2 regions of the Microbulbifer sp. ALW1 genome follow, and region 1 is predicted to be linked to the other one. Evidence: predicted binding sites of a transcription regulator. Region 1 holds the regulator's gene; the other holds the start of a gene.

Region 1 (5,782 bases):
ATGCCAGTGACGGTTTCGGCGCCCAGTGGGTCTACGGCCTCGACTGGTACCGGGACGACGTCACCACCGTGCGCGACGGCGACAACCGGCCGGAAGATATGAACGCGGACTCCGAGGTACTGGGCTTCTACGCCCAGGCGGACTTCATTTTTGCCGAACTTCTGACCCTGACCCCCGGGCTGCGCTACGACCGCTTTGAAGCAAACAGCAAGCAGCTGGTGGATTCCGCCCGCGATGACAGCGCGGTATCCCCGTCCATCGCCGCCTCCGTCAAAGCCAGCGACTGGATGAACCTGACCGCCAGCTACGCCAGAGCCTTCCGGGCACCGGGCGTGGAAGAGATGTACACCCAGGGCACCCACTACGCCTACGGTGATTTCAGCTTTATGGGTATGGGATTCCTCGCCAACACCTTTATCCCCAACCCGGATCTGGCAGCAGAAGAAGCGCAGAATACCGAGCTGCGCGCAGACTTTGCCTTCAGCGGCCTCGCCAGTGACAGCGACCAGCTGACCGCCCGTGCCGCGGTGTTTCGCAACAAGGTGGATAACTTTATCGAGCAGGTGGTCATCAATCCGCACTTCATGTTTGGCTTCCCCATGAACACCACCTACCAGAATGTGGACGAAGCGGAACTGAAAGGCTTTGAGCTGGGCGCCAACTACCGGCTGAACGACCTGGAACTGGGCCTGAGCTACGGCCAGACGGAGGGCAAGGACCCGTCAGATGACAGCTACCTGAGCAATATCCCCGCCGACAAGTGGGTGCTGGACCTGGGTTACTACTTCCTGCAGCGCGACCTGAAAACCGGCCTGCGTACCTCACTGGTCTCCGCCCAGGATCAGTTGCCGGACGACGAAGCCCGCGAGTTCGACAGCTACACTCTGGCGGATGCCTATGTGACCTGGGAACCGGCCACCGGCAACCTCAACGGCCTGAAGCTGGGGCTGGCGCTGGATAACCTGGCGGACGAGGAGTATCGGGTCGCCTTCCAGCAGCTGTATATGCCCGGACGCAACATTAAGCTTTCTGCCAGTTACCGCTTCTGATCCCTTGTTCATTTGCCGGGAAACGGAGTGCGAGTCGGGCCGATTGTCTGCGGCCCGCCATTTGCACTTGAAGAGCCCGTATTCAAGACATCTCTAATTAAGACATTGCCGGAAAACCGAATCATGCAACAACAGGTACAGGAATTACTGGCCAGCGAACCGGGCCATACCCTGGAGCAGATGGCAAAACAGCTAGACACCAGCGTGCGGCAAATCATCGCCAACCTGCCCGCAGACATGGCCTCACTTGCCGGCAGCGAAGCGGTGTGGCCGCTGATTGAAGAACTGCCCAGCTGGGGCAAGGTCACCACCATCGTGCAGAACGAGGGCTCGGTGTTCGAATTCAAAGGGGAATTCCCCAGGGGCAGCATTGCCCACGGCTACTACAACTTCATGCACCACAAAAACCCCTTCCACGGTCACCTGCTGGTGGACGGCTTGAGTGAAGTGGCCTTTGTGAGCAAACCCCACCGCGGGGCCGAGAGCCATTCCATCGTATTCCTGGCCCCCAGTGGCAATTGTGTATTCAAGGTATTTCTGGGACGGGATGCAGAGCGCAAACTGATCCCGGAACAGGTTGCTCGTTTTAACGCTTTAAAGCAGCAGCTGGCAGGCGCCGGCGCTGAACATTCCTGACGGGGGATTCTGATCATGACCGAACAGAACAACAGTAACATCGACAATCAAGCCGGCACGCCACAAGTCGATCCACAAGCCAGTGCCGCCAGGACCAGTGTCGCCAAGACGAATGACGGCGCCGACCTGGTCGCTGAAGTGCGCGACTTCATCGCCACCCGCAAGCTACTTAACCTGGCGAGCCTGACACCAGAGGGGTACCCACACGCGAGTACCGCGCCTTTTCTGGCCGCCGATGGTCACTTTTACCTGTTTATTTCCGACCTTTCCGAACATGCAGCCAACCTGAAAGCTAACCGTAAGGCTTCTGTGATATTTAATGCAGATGAAGCGGATACCAAGCAGGCGTTTGCGCGTTTGCGGGTGACGTTCAATGTGGAGGCGGGCCTGATCGGCCGTGAGGCGCCTCTCTGGCAGGAGCGCATTGAACAACTGCGGGAGAAGTTTGGCCCGGTTATGGATCACCTGAAAGGCCTGGAAGATTTCCACCTGTTTGAACTGAAGCCCAGCGCCGGGCGCTACGTCAAAGGCTTTGGCCAGGCGTACGCGCTGGAAGGCCTGGAAAAACAGGTCGCCTTGCACCTGAAAGACGGCCACAAGGAAAAGAACAGCGACGCAGCCTGAACGCTCCGGGTGTTCACTGCACACCGGCGCCCTGTTTGGCGCCGGACTTTATAATGCCTTCTCCCCTCCGCTTCCCGATTGCTGTTCTGACAGTTTTTTCCTGCCCGCGGTACCGCTGCAACCAAACTGAAACGCTTCTGCAACCCTCACTTGCTATTTTGGTAACAAATAACCAAAGAGTAACAATGATGTCGTCAAAAAAGAGCTTACTGCTTCCCCTGCTGTTCCTTTCCGCCTGCGCCGCCAATCCGCCGCAACAAACGCTCACCGTCAGCGGCACCCTGATCGAGGAAAACGGCAAGTTCTTCCTGCAGGCAGAGGAAGAGCGCTACCACCTGAACCGCATGCCCCAGCTGCGTTACCAGAACTACCTGGGCCAGCAATTGTTGATCAAGGGTGAAGTTCCAAACAATTGCCAGCAGGTATGGAAGGACTCCATTGTGCAGGTGCAAGGCGGCGCGGAAATCGTGGATATGAATAAGGTCGACTGGTCCGAGTGCCTGGTGGCCGACAAGGTCAGCCTGGTCACCGCGGATGGTCCCAAGCTGGTGTACGACTGGGAACAGATCGATCTGCAGGATTATTACTTCTAACGTCACTGAGGCCCCCAGGCTTCACTTCACCTCTCCTCGATAGCACTCGCTTTGCGCTGTCGACGCAAGCCGCGACACGATATTGTCGCGGCTTGATTCAGATCAAGCTCTCCCTCTGACAGCAGACAACAATGGGATTATCGATTGTCACTGCCCGTCAAGGAGGCGCGATATGAACGGCATTTACCGACAACTCTGCGATGACCACAAGCAGATGCAGAACCTGCTGGATGTGTTTGAACATTTGCTCCACGAACTGGGAAAGCAAGATCGGGATCCCGCAACCCTGAGCATGATCCTGGAGGCGCTGGATTACTTTTCTGTCTATCCGGACCAGTGGCACCACCCGGTGGAAGACCTCGTGTTCGAACAGTTGCTGGGCAAGCCCGTGGACATTAGAGACCTGGTTGAAAAAATAACATCGGAACACAAGGCCGTCGCCGAAGCCACCCGCACAATGAACCAGCTGTTTTACGCAGTCGCCAATGATGCCGCAGTGGAACGGGAACGACTGTTCGGCACCGCGCAGGAATATATCGCCCTGCAGCGTGCACACATGAAAAAAGAAAACGAAATTCTGCTGCCGCTGGTCAATCAATACTTGACCGACACCGACTGGGAAGAAGTGACCGTCGCGCTGGCAGACAGGCAGAGCTGCCATTTTCACCGGGGCGTGAAGCAGCTTTACCAGGCCATTTATCAGGATCTTGCGGAGAGGGAGTCCGCCGTCGCCAGCTGAACACAGGTCGCAAACGACAGACGACAAAGTGAACAGAGTGAGAGGCTAACGGGTGTGCGCCTCTCACTGAAGGAAACCCGTTAATTACTTTATCCGTTCTCGTAACTGCAGTGAGTCCCGGCAAGCTCACTAAGGGCGATAAGATCCAAAATCGTAATCGCCCTTCCCTGTGCCAGGATGAGCCCCTGCTTTTGAAAGCGCGACATCAGGCGACTGACGGTTTCCGCGGTCAGCCCCAGATAGTTCGCGATATCCATACGCTGCATGGAAAGTTTGAATTCACTGGCCGAGTAGCCACGTCGCGCATAGCGGCTGGAGATATTAATCAGCAGCGCTGCTAGACGACTCTCCGCGGAGCGTTTGCCAAGCAGTAGCAACACGTCGTTGTCCTGCTTCAGTTCTTCGGAAAATATGTTGTAAATCTGCTTTTGCAGTGCGGGCACCTGCTGCGCCAGATTTTCGAGCTGAGTAAATGGCAGTACGCACACACTGCTTTCTTCCAGCGCCTCCGCATAGCCAGGGTGGGAACCACTGCTGTACGCATCCAGCCCCAGCAATTCACCGGGTAATGCGAAATGGGTCACCTGGGTGTCACCGTCGGCGCCGATCACCGCAGACTTGAAGCTGCCCGAGCGAATGGCATAGAGATTGGAAAAGGGATCACCGGCGCGAAACAGGGTGTCGCCGGCTTTGAGGATTTTTTTCTTGCGCGAGACCTGCTCCAGGCGCTGGATATCCTCCTCACTCAGCCCCACCGGTAGACACAACCTTCTGACAGAGCAGTTTCCGCAATTGACCGCTGGTGAGGATTTCGGCATCGTCATTTCCACTTTCACTATTCGATGACTATTTCGTCGATGAACTGTTCGTCGATAAGTCTTTCGGTCGATCGTTCGCCCGTTCGTTTGCAACTTTTTCCGCGACTTCTTTTTTCGCGGCATCTTTCGAAAGAAATTCCCAATTCAGGGGCGCTTCCCCGCCCCGTCCATCCTGGAATTGTATCTCCAGCAACCGATTAAAGCACACGGGAGTACTGAGCTGCGGATTCCCCGGTGTGCAAGTGCCGGTCAAAAGCGGCGGCAATATTGCGCAGGAACCAGCGACCGCGCTCAGTGACCACCAGGTCTTGCTCTGATTCGCGTATCAGCCCGTCCGCAATCAGTGGGCGTAACCGGGCCAGATCCGCGGCAAAATACTGTCCGAACGGCGTGTTTGTGCGCAGCTCCAGCGCGCGCTTTTCCACCCTGAGATGGCACATCAACTCCATGATCAGCCACTGCCGCACCCGGTCGTCATCATCGAGCGACCAGCCCCGGCAGATGGCCTCGCCGCGCTCGGCAATGGCCGTCGCATACTCCTTCTGGCCGTGGTGGTTTTGCCAGTAGCCATCGCGACTGTAGCTGATGGCCGAGGCACCAAGGCCGATCAGCGCGTCAGCGGGCATCAATGTATAGCCCTGGAAATTGCGCGCGAGGCGTCCATCGTCGGCGGCCGCGGCAAGGGGGTCTTCCGGGCGGGAAAAATGGTCCATACCGAGAAACCGGTAACCTGCATTTGTCAGCCGCTGTGTCGCGGCAAGCTGCATATCGATTTTTGCCTGCGGTGACGGAATCAGGTCGGAGTCGATCAGGCGTTGCGCCTTGAATCGGTGTGGCAGATGCGCGTAGTGATACAAAGCAATACGATCCGGTGCCAGTTCAATCACCTTATCGATGGTGCGCTCCAGGCTTTGCACGTCCTGCCCGGGCAGACCGTAGATCAGGTCATAGGAAATGGAACCAAAGCCCCGCGCCCGCGCGGCATCGGTCAGGGTGCGGACCTGCTGCGGCGTGCAGATTCGATTGATCGCCCTTTGCACCTCGGGATTGAAATCCTGGATGCCCATACTCAGGCGATTGAAACCGAGTGTTTGTAGCGTATCCAGGGTTTCCAGTTCCAGCACCCGCGGATCCGCTTCCACACTGTATTCCACGTCCTCTCCGGGGCGAAGATCAAACACCTCCCCGAGCCCCCGCACCAGCCGCGTCAGATCGCCGTCGTTCAGATAGGTTGGCGTACCACCACCGAGGTGCAATTGGGTTACAGGCACCCGTGCGACGCGTTCCCGATACCACTGAGCCTCGGCAAGTACACGCTCCAGG
Region 2 (5,782 bases), 300 kb from region 1:
GGTGTTCCACTGCTTTGCGCGGGTGATGGCGAGCGCGATGAGAACGCCGGCAATGCCGACCACCGCGAGGGTGCCCATGATGATGGGCTCGTGATAGGGAATCGCTTCCCAGGATAATTTACCGAGCAGATTCATTTTTATTCCTCCGCCTTGCTGTTGTGTGAGCCGTTATGTGGGCCGTTGTGCATGCCTGGCATGGAAGCGGTGTCGTGCTCCCCGTGGTGATGGGCCGGCGCCTTGTTCCAGGTGTTGTAGTGCTGCATGTACTTGAACATGATCTGGTGGAAGAGCCCGTCGCTGACCGCGCTGAAGTATTCCACCGGGTGGTTTTCACTGGGCTCGGCCAACTGTGCGTAACGCGAGTTGTCCAACGTTCCATGACCGCGTTGCATGTCGCTTGCCCAGCGCTCGAATGCCGCTTCATCCACCGCCCTGGTTTCGAAGTGCATACCGGAGAAGCCTTCACCGCTGTAGTTGGCCGAGAAGCCCTCGAAGGTACCCGGCTCATTGGCGATCAGGTGCAGCTTGGTCTCCATACCCGCCATCGAATAAATCTGGCTGCCCAGCTGTGGGATGAAGAAGGAGTTCATGGTCGACTCGGAGGTGATTTTGAAATTCACCGGTCTGTCGGTGGGGATCACCAGCTCATTCACCGTAGCAATACCCTGCTCCGGGTAGATGAACAGCCATTTCCAGTTCAGTGACACCACTTCCACGGTGAGCGGTTCGCGCTCGTGGTCCAGCGGTTTGTAGGGATCGAGACTGTGGGTAGAGCGCCAGGTGATGACGCCGAGGATGAGCACGATCACCACCGGCACCAGCCATACGGTGGCTTCGATCTTGGCGGAGTGGGCCCACTTGGGCGCGTAGATTTCATGTTCCCGCCCCTCGCGGTATTTCCACGCGAAGTACAGGGTCATGACGATCACCGGAATCACCACCAGCAACATCAGCAGGGTGGAGATGATGATCAGATTTTTTTCGTCGACACCCACTTGTCCCTTGGGGTCGAGCACGCCGCCGTCGCATCCCGCCAGTGCAAGCACGGCAGCAGACAGCGCAGCGTTTCTGAGGCTACGAGTTAACACGAGGAGCATTCCTCTCGGCATGGAGATTGACAACAACTACCTGGGGTAGTCAGAGAGGCGCTGACAGATTGCGAACGAACAGGTCCCCCGTCCCGATGCCAGAAACAATCAGGTCACAGGTTTATTTTTCGAAGAAAAATATCAGCGCGAATGGACTGAACAGGCCGAACCTGTAAAGACCATATGCGTTACGCGCGGAAAGGGGGAGCTCGGGAGGTGTGGGCGGAGCGGTGTGCAGAGCACAGTGCCGGAGTCGGCGGTTGTAGTGCGCGAAGAAAACGTTTGAAAACGGTGCGCAGACTTCTGAAAAAACTGAGCAACAGCTGCAGCCAGAAGTGCCGGAAAATGAAAATACTGGTAATCAGCAGCGCCGCACTGGCGAGCGCGATAATGGTTTCGGAGGTAATGCCGCTTTCGAGAATTGGCAGAAGCTCGGAGGGTGTCGGCGGAAAACCGAATTGCAGCAGCAGGCTGGAAAAACCGAAGAAGGCGCTGCCCAGGAGCCAGAATACAAATACCGCCCTGACCCGAGGGTCCAGGTTTGCCGGAAGTATTCCGGGGGCATTGGTATAGTGTCTGATCGCTTTCAAAAACTCATCCAGCGGGTAACGCTTGCGGTAAATCGGCACCCCCGAGAGGGGCGCTTGGGTCTGCGGGCAGCTCTCGTAGTCTCCTGTTGGCTCTCTTGGTCACGGGAGTCAAAGGCTGGCTACGGCTGCGCGGCGAAGCCTACCAAACAATGTCCGGGGGCACAAAGAGAAACGGTATACCGAATGGTCAATAAGCCGGACTGCGCATTGGAATGCTCAATAGGCGCGGCGGATCAGTTCGATACCCGGTTCTATGGCGCGGCGCCACGCCAGCGCGGTTTCTTCGCTAAAGTCCGGATCGTATTTTCTCAGGGTGGCCAGCAGGGCGTCCAGCCACAGGCCATACCACTCCGGGCGGATGTTGTAGCCGCTGCGGGAGTGGCTGCAACCCAGTGCGCGCAGCTTGGTATCCGCCATACCGCGGGCGTGCAATACCAGCTGCATGATGCCGTTGCGCAGGAGGTGGCGCTGGGCGGCCATGTCCGTGTCCACGAACAGGTCGCGAATCTCGGTTGAGCTGCCCATAAACTGGTCGTAAAAATCGATAAAGAAATGTTCGTTGTTACAGCAGCGTCCATAACTCTGAAACACCACATCACTATCGGCATTCCCCATACCGGAACTCCCTGTTTTCTAATCTATTGAATACGGTTGGCGGTACACCGTGTTAATGCGCGTCGCTTGTTGAGGCGAGGATTCTAGAGGGAGGGGTTGTAGTGAAATTTGATCTGGATCAAGACGGGCGCTCAAATTGATCTGGATCAATTTTATCGAGCGATATTTTTTCTCTGCAGGAGGCGTTCTACAGGGGTAAAAGAAAAAGGGCAAAAGAAAAGGGGCCGATATCGGCCCCTTCTGGTTTGGCTATTGCCGATTAATTACAGTTTTTGCCCTTGCAGGGCTTGCCGCCGCCGCTGCCGCCACCGCTGCTGCCGCCGGAGCTACTGCTACCTGAGCCGCCACCACAGCCGTTGGCGGTGAGATAATCCACCGCATCCTTGGCCTTCACCAGACCGAAACCGTAGGCGTTATCCCGTCCTGCGGTACCCAGATCTTCCGCCGTGCTGGTCAGCGCGGAGCGGATTTCGCTGGCGCTGCAGCTGGGGAAGTGGCTCCATACCAGCGCGGCAACACCGGCTACATGGGGGGTGGCCATCGAGGTGCCATTGAAATACGCATAGTCGCTGGCTTGGATGGCAAGGCTGGCGCTGCTGCCAATCTGGCCGAGCAAGGTAGCGCCGTCGGTATCGGAAATCCCCGCAGACGGAATACCGGTTGCGGTTTCACCGAGGGTGCCAAACAGCATGCCGGGCTCATTGTTGTAGACCACCGCGGCGACACCACCGCCGGCTTCACAGGCCTGGACCTTTTCCGCGAAGCTGATATTGCCGCGGGAAATCAGGCACACCTTGCCGCTGGCATCGGCACAGGCTGCTTCACCCAGGCCGCAATCCATCAAGGCACCACTGGCGCTGCCCTGAGGGCTGCCTTCCATACCGGAAGCTTCTATCGCATTGCCAGCCACAGAGAATGTGGTGGAAAGACCCATGCCCACGGGTACGGAAGACAGGACGTCCACGCCGGGCCCGGAGAGCTCTACCTGATCGGTCTGCTGGGAGAAGTCGGCGACCATCTTATTGCTGTCGACGGCCGCAACTGAGACCACGGAATCGTAGGATGCCGGATAGGAGTGACGGGTGTTGCCGTCGTTACCGGCCGCGGCAATGGAGAGAATGTTCTGGTTGTTGTACAGATCAGCAAAGGCCCGATCTTCAGCGCGGGATTTCATGGTGCCGCCAAGGCTCATATTGATGACGCTGGCACCATTGTCGGCACAATCCTGTGCTGCCGCGACCAGAGATGATGAGTAGGCCCAGCCGTCGGCGCCAAAGACCTTGACGATGTAGAGATTGAGGTTGCTGTTCGGGTTTACCCCGACGACGCCGGTACCGTTCCCGCCGATGGCGGCGATGGTGCCGGCAACATGGGTGCCGTGGCTGTTCTCATCGGTGTACCAGAAGCCAGTGCCCGAATCGTTACTGCCATTCACGTTATTCCCTGCCAAGTCCTCGTGATTGAGGTCGTAGCCGGAGTCGATGATACATACGGTCTGGTTGCCGGCCATGGCATCGCTGAGCAGGTTGGCCTGTACCATCGGAATGCCGAAGGGCGTGGTTTCCGCCATCGGGTAGCGCTTCACATCCTCTTCCACGTATTCCACATTGGGGTTATTGCGCATTGCGGTGAGGGCTTTTTGCGGGAGGTTGGCGGCCATGGCGTTGTGTTTTTCCAGGGCCAGTGCCGAGCGCCCGCCGTTCTTTTCCATCATCGCTTTTACGGCCGGGCCTTTACCCTCTTTGAATTTGACGATGTAGCGCTCATCCGCGGCGCTGGCCTGGACGGCGACAGCAAGGGCCAGCGCGCCGAATGTTAGGGATGAAAGGGTTTTTCTCATTGTTATGAAGCTCCAATATGGGCTGCTACTTCTTATTGTTAAAGGTTTTGCTGGCTGCAGCAGTGCCTGAACCGGTACAGACGTACAGCCGGTAATGAAAATCTAGCAGCTTTTACTGGCGTTCCAATTGTGGAATGAGGCAAGTGTGGATAAGTAAGCAAATTCCGTTTTTCAGGATGAAAAACGCGGCAATCTGCTGGAGGTTATGAGGTGGTTGCTCGTTATGGTTAAAAGGAGGAATACACTAATTGGTACCATCGTTCCTCTTGCTGGTTTGGCGCGAAATTACGCGTTCAGTGGCAAATTTCTGCGTATCAAACGCTACAGGGTACACAGCAAAAAAAGGGCCGCGGTATAAACCGCGGCCCTTTTTTTGTAATTACATATTGTAGTTACAGTTTATAGCTGCAAAGATTGCGGCTACTTGCTCAGCTGTCGCCAGCGACAGGCTTGCCGTCAGCATCCAGCTCGGCGATGGTGCCGATTTCCAGCGCTGCTACCTTGTCGGCGATTTTTTCCTTATCGCCCACAATCACCCACACAAACTGATCCGGCTTGATGGTCTGCTTCGCCAGCTCGTGTACCCGCTTCAGGTCGATACCGCGTACCTGCGCCGCGTAGCCGTCCATATAGTCCAGCGGACGCTCGTAGGTGACCAGTGAAGACAGGGCACCGGCAACGGAATTGATGGTCTCAAAACGACCGGGCAATTCGTTGATGCGCTTGTCTTTCAGTTTCTGCAGCTCGTCCGCTTTGGCCGGGTTGCCGCCAATGTAAGCCCGCAGTTCCTTTTGTAGTTCCGCCAGGGATTCACTGGTTTTGTCGGTCTGTACCGGTGCGTACACCAGCAGCGGTTGCTGGCCTTTGGCGCCGGTCAGGAAGGAGTAGGCACCGTAAGCCCAGTGCTTGTCTTCCCGCAGGTTCATATTGATACGCGCGGTAAAAGTGCCACCGAGAATGTCGTTCATCATGTGCAGGGTTTCACGCTCGGCAATTTTCTCCGAGGGTGCCAGCAGGCCGCCGATGATGATGGACTGCTCGGATCCCGGCTTGTCGATCAGGTAGACGCTGGATTTCTCCGGCAGTGCCACCTTGGCCAGGTTTTTCACTGGTTTTGCACCTTGCGGTGCCGTCCAGTCGGCGAAGTGCTGCTGCAGTTTTTCCTGCAACTGCGGCATGGTGATGTCACCGGCCACAATCAGGGTGGCGTTGTCCGGGCGCAGCCAGCTCTGGTGATAGTTCACCAGGTCGTTGCGGGTGAGTGAGGCGATGGACTCTTCGGTGCCGCTGCCGGTAAATGGAATGCTGTAGGCGTGGTCGTCACCGTACAGCAGCGGCGGCAGGTTGCGCAGGGCCATCTGTACCGGTTTGGTTTTTTCCTGTTGGATACCGGCAATCCAGCGGCTGCGCTTGCGCTCGATTTCTTCATCCGCAAACGCCGGGTTCAGCAGTACATCTGCAAACAGGCCGAGAGATTCGTCCAGGTTGCTGGTGAGTGCATTCAGCGTGACGCTGGAGGAATCCAGGTCAGCATCGGTGCCAATGCGGGCGCCGAGCATCTCTTCTTTGGCACTGATTTCCAGCGCGCTCAGGTGGCTGGTGCCTTCCTTCATCATCGACATGGTGTAGCTGGACGTACCCAGTTTTGC

What was found. The regulator FNR, encoded in region 1, switches genes on or off when oxygen is low (the NO sensors DNR and NnrR bind a similar motif). The targets are predictions, from matches to a motif close to TTGATNNNNATCAA.
Region 2: the regulator FNR is predicted to act here: its motif matches at 2,430-2,443, upstream of GRX76_RS04660 (globin).

The regions. Positions count from the first base shown of each region.
Region 1 is NZ_CP047569.1:1,437,114-1,442,895, reverse strand. It holds gene GRX76_RS05925 (TonB-dependent hemoglobin/transferrin/lactoferrin family receptor) at 1-1,049, shown strand, start outside; gene hutX (heme utilization cystosolic carrier protein HutX) at 1,173-1,685, shown strand; gene GRX76_RS05915 (pyridoxamine 5'-phosphate oxidase family protein) at 1,701-2,309, shown strand; gene GRX76_RS05910 (hypothetical protein) at 2,495-2,902, shown strand; gene GRX76_RS05905 (hemerythrin domain-containing protein) at 3,075-3,641, shown strand; gene fnr (fumarate/nitrate reduction transcriptional regulator Fnr) at 3,731-4,459, opposite strand; gene hemN (oxygen-independent coproporphyrinogen III oxidase) at 4,657-5,782, opposite strand, start outside.
Region 2 is NZ_CP047569.1:1,135,486-1,141,267, forward strand. It holds gene cyoB (cytochrome o ubiquinol oxidase subunit I) at 1-135, opposite strand, end outside; gene cyoA (ubiquinol oxidase subunit II) at 138-1,088, opposite strand; gene GRX76_RS04655 (hypothetical protein) at 1,277-1,678, opposite strand; gene GRX76_RS04660 (globin) at 1,895-2,293, opposite strand; gene GRX76_RS04665 (S8 family serine peptidase) at 2,553-4,133, opposite strand; gene GRX76_RS04670 (pitrilysin family protein) at 4,562-5,782, opposite strand, start outside.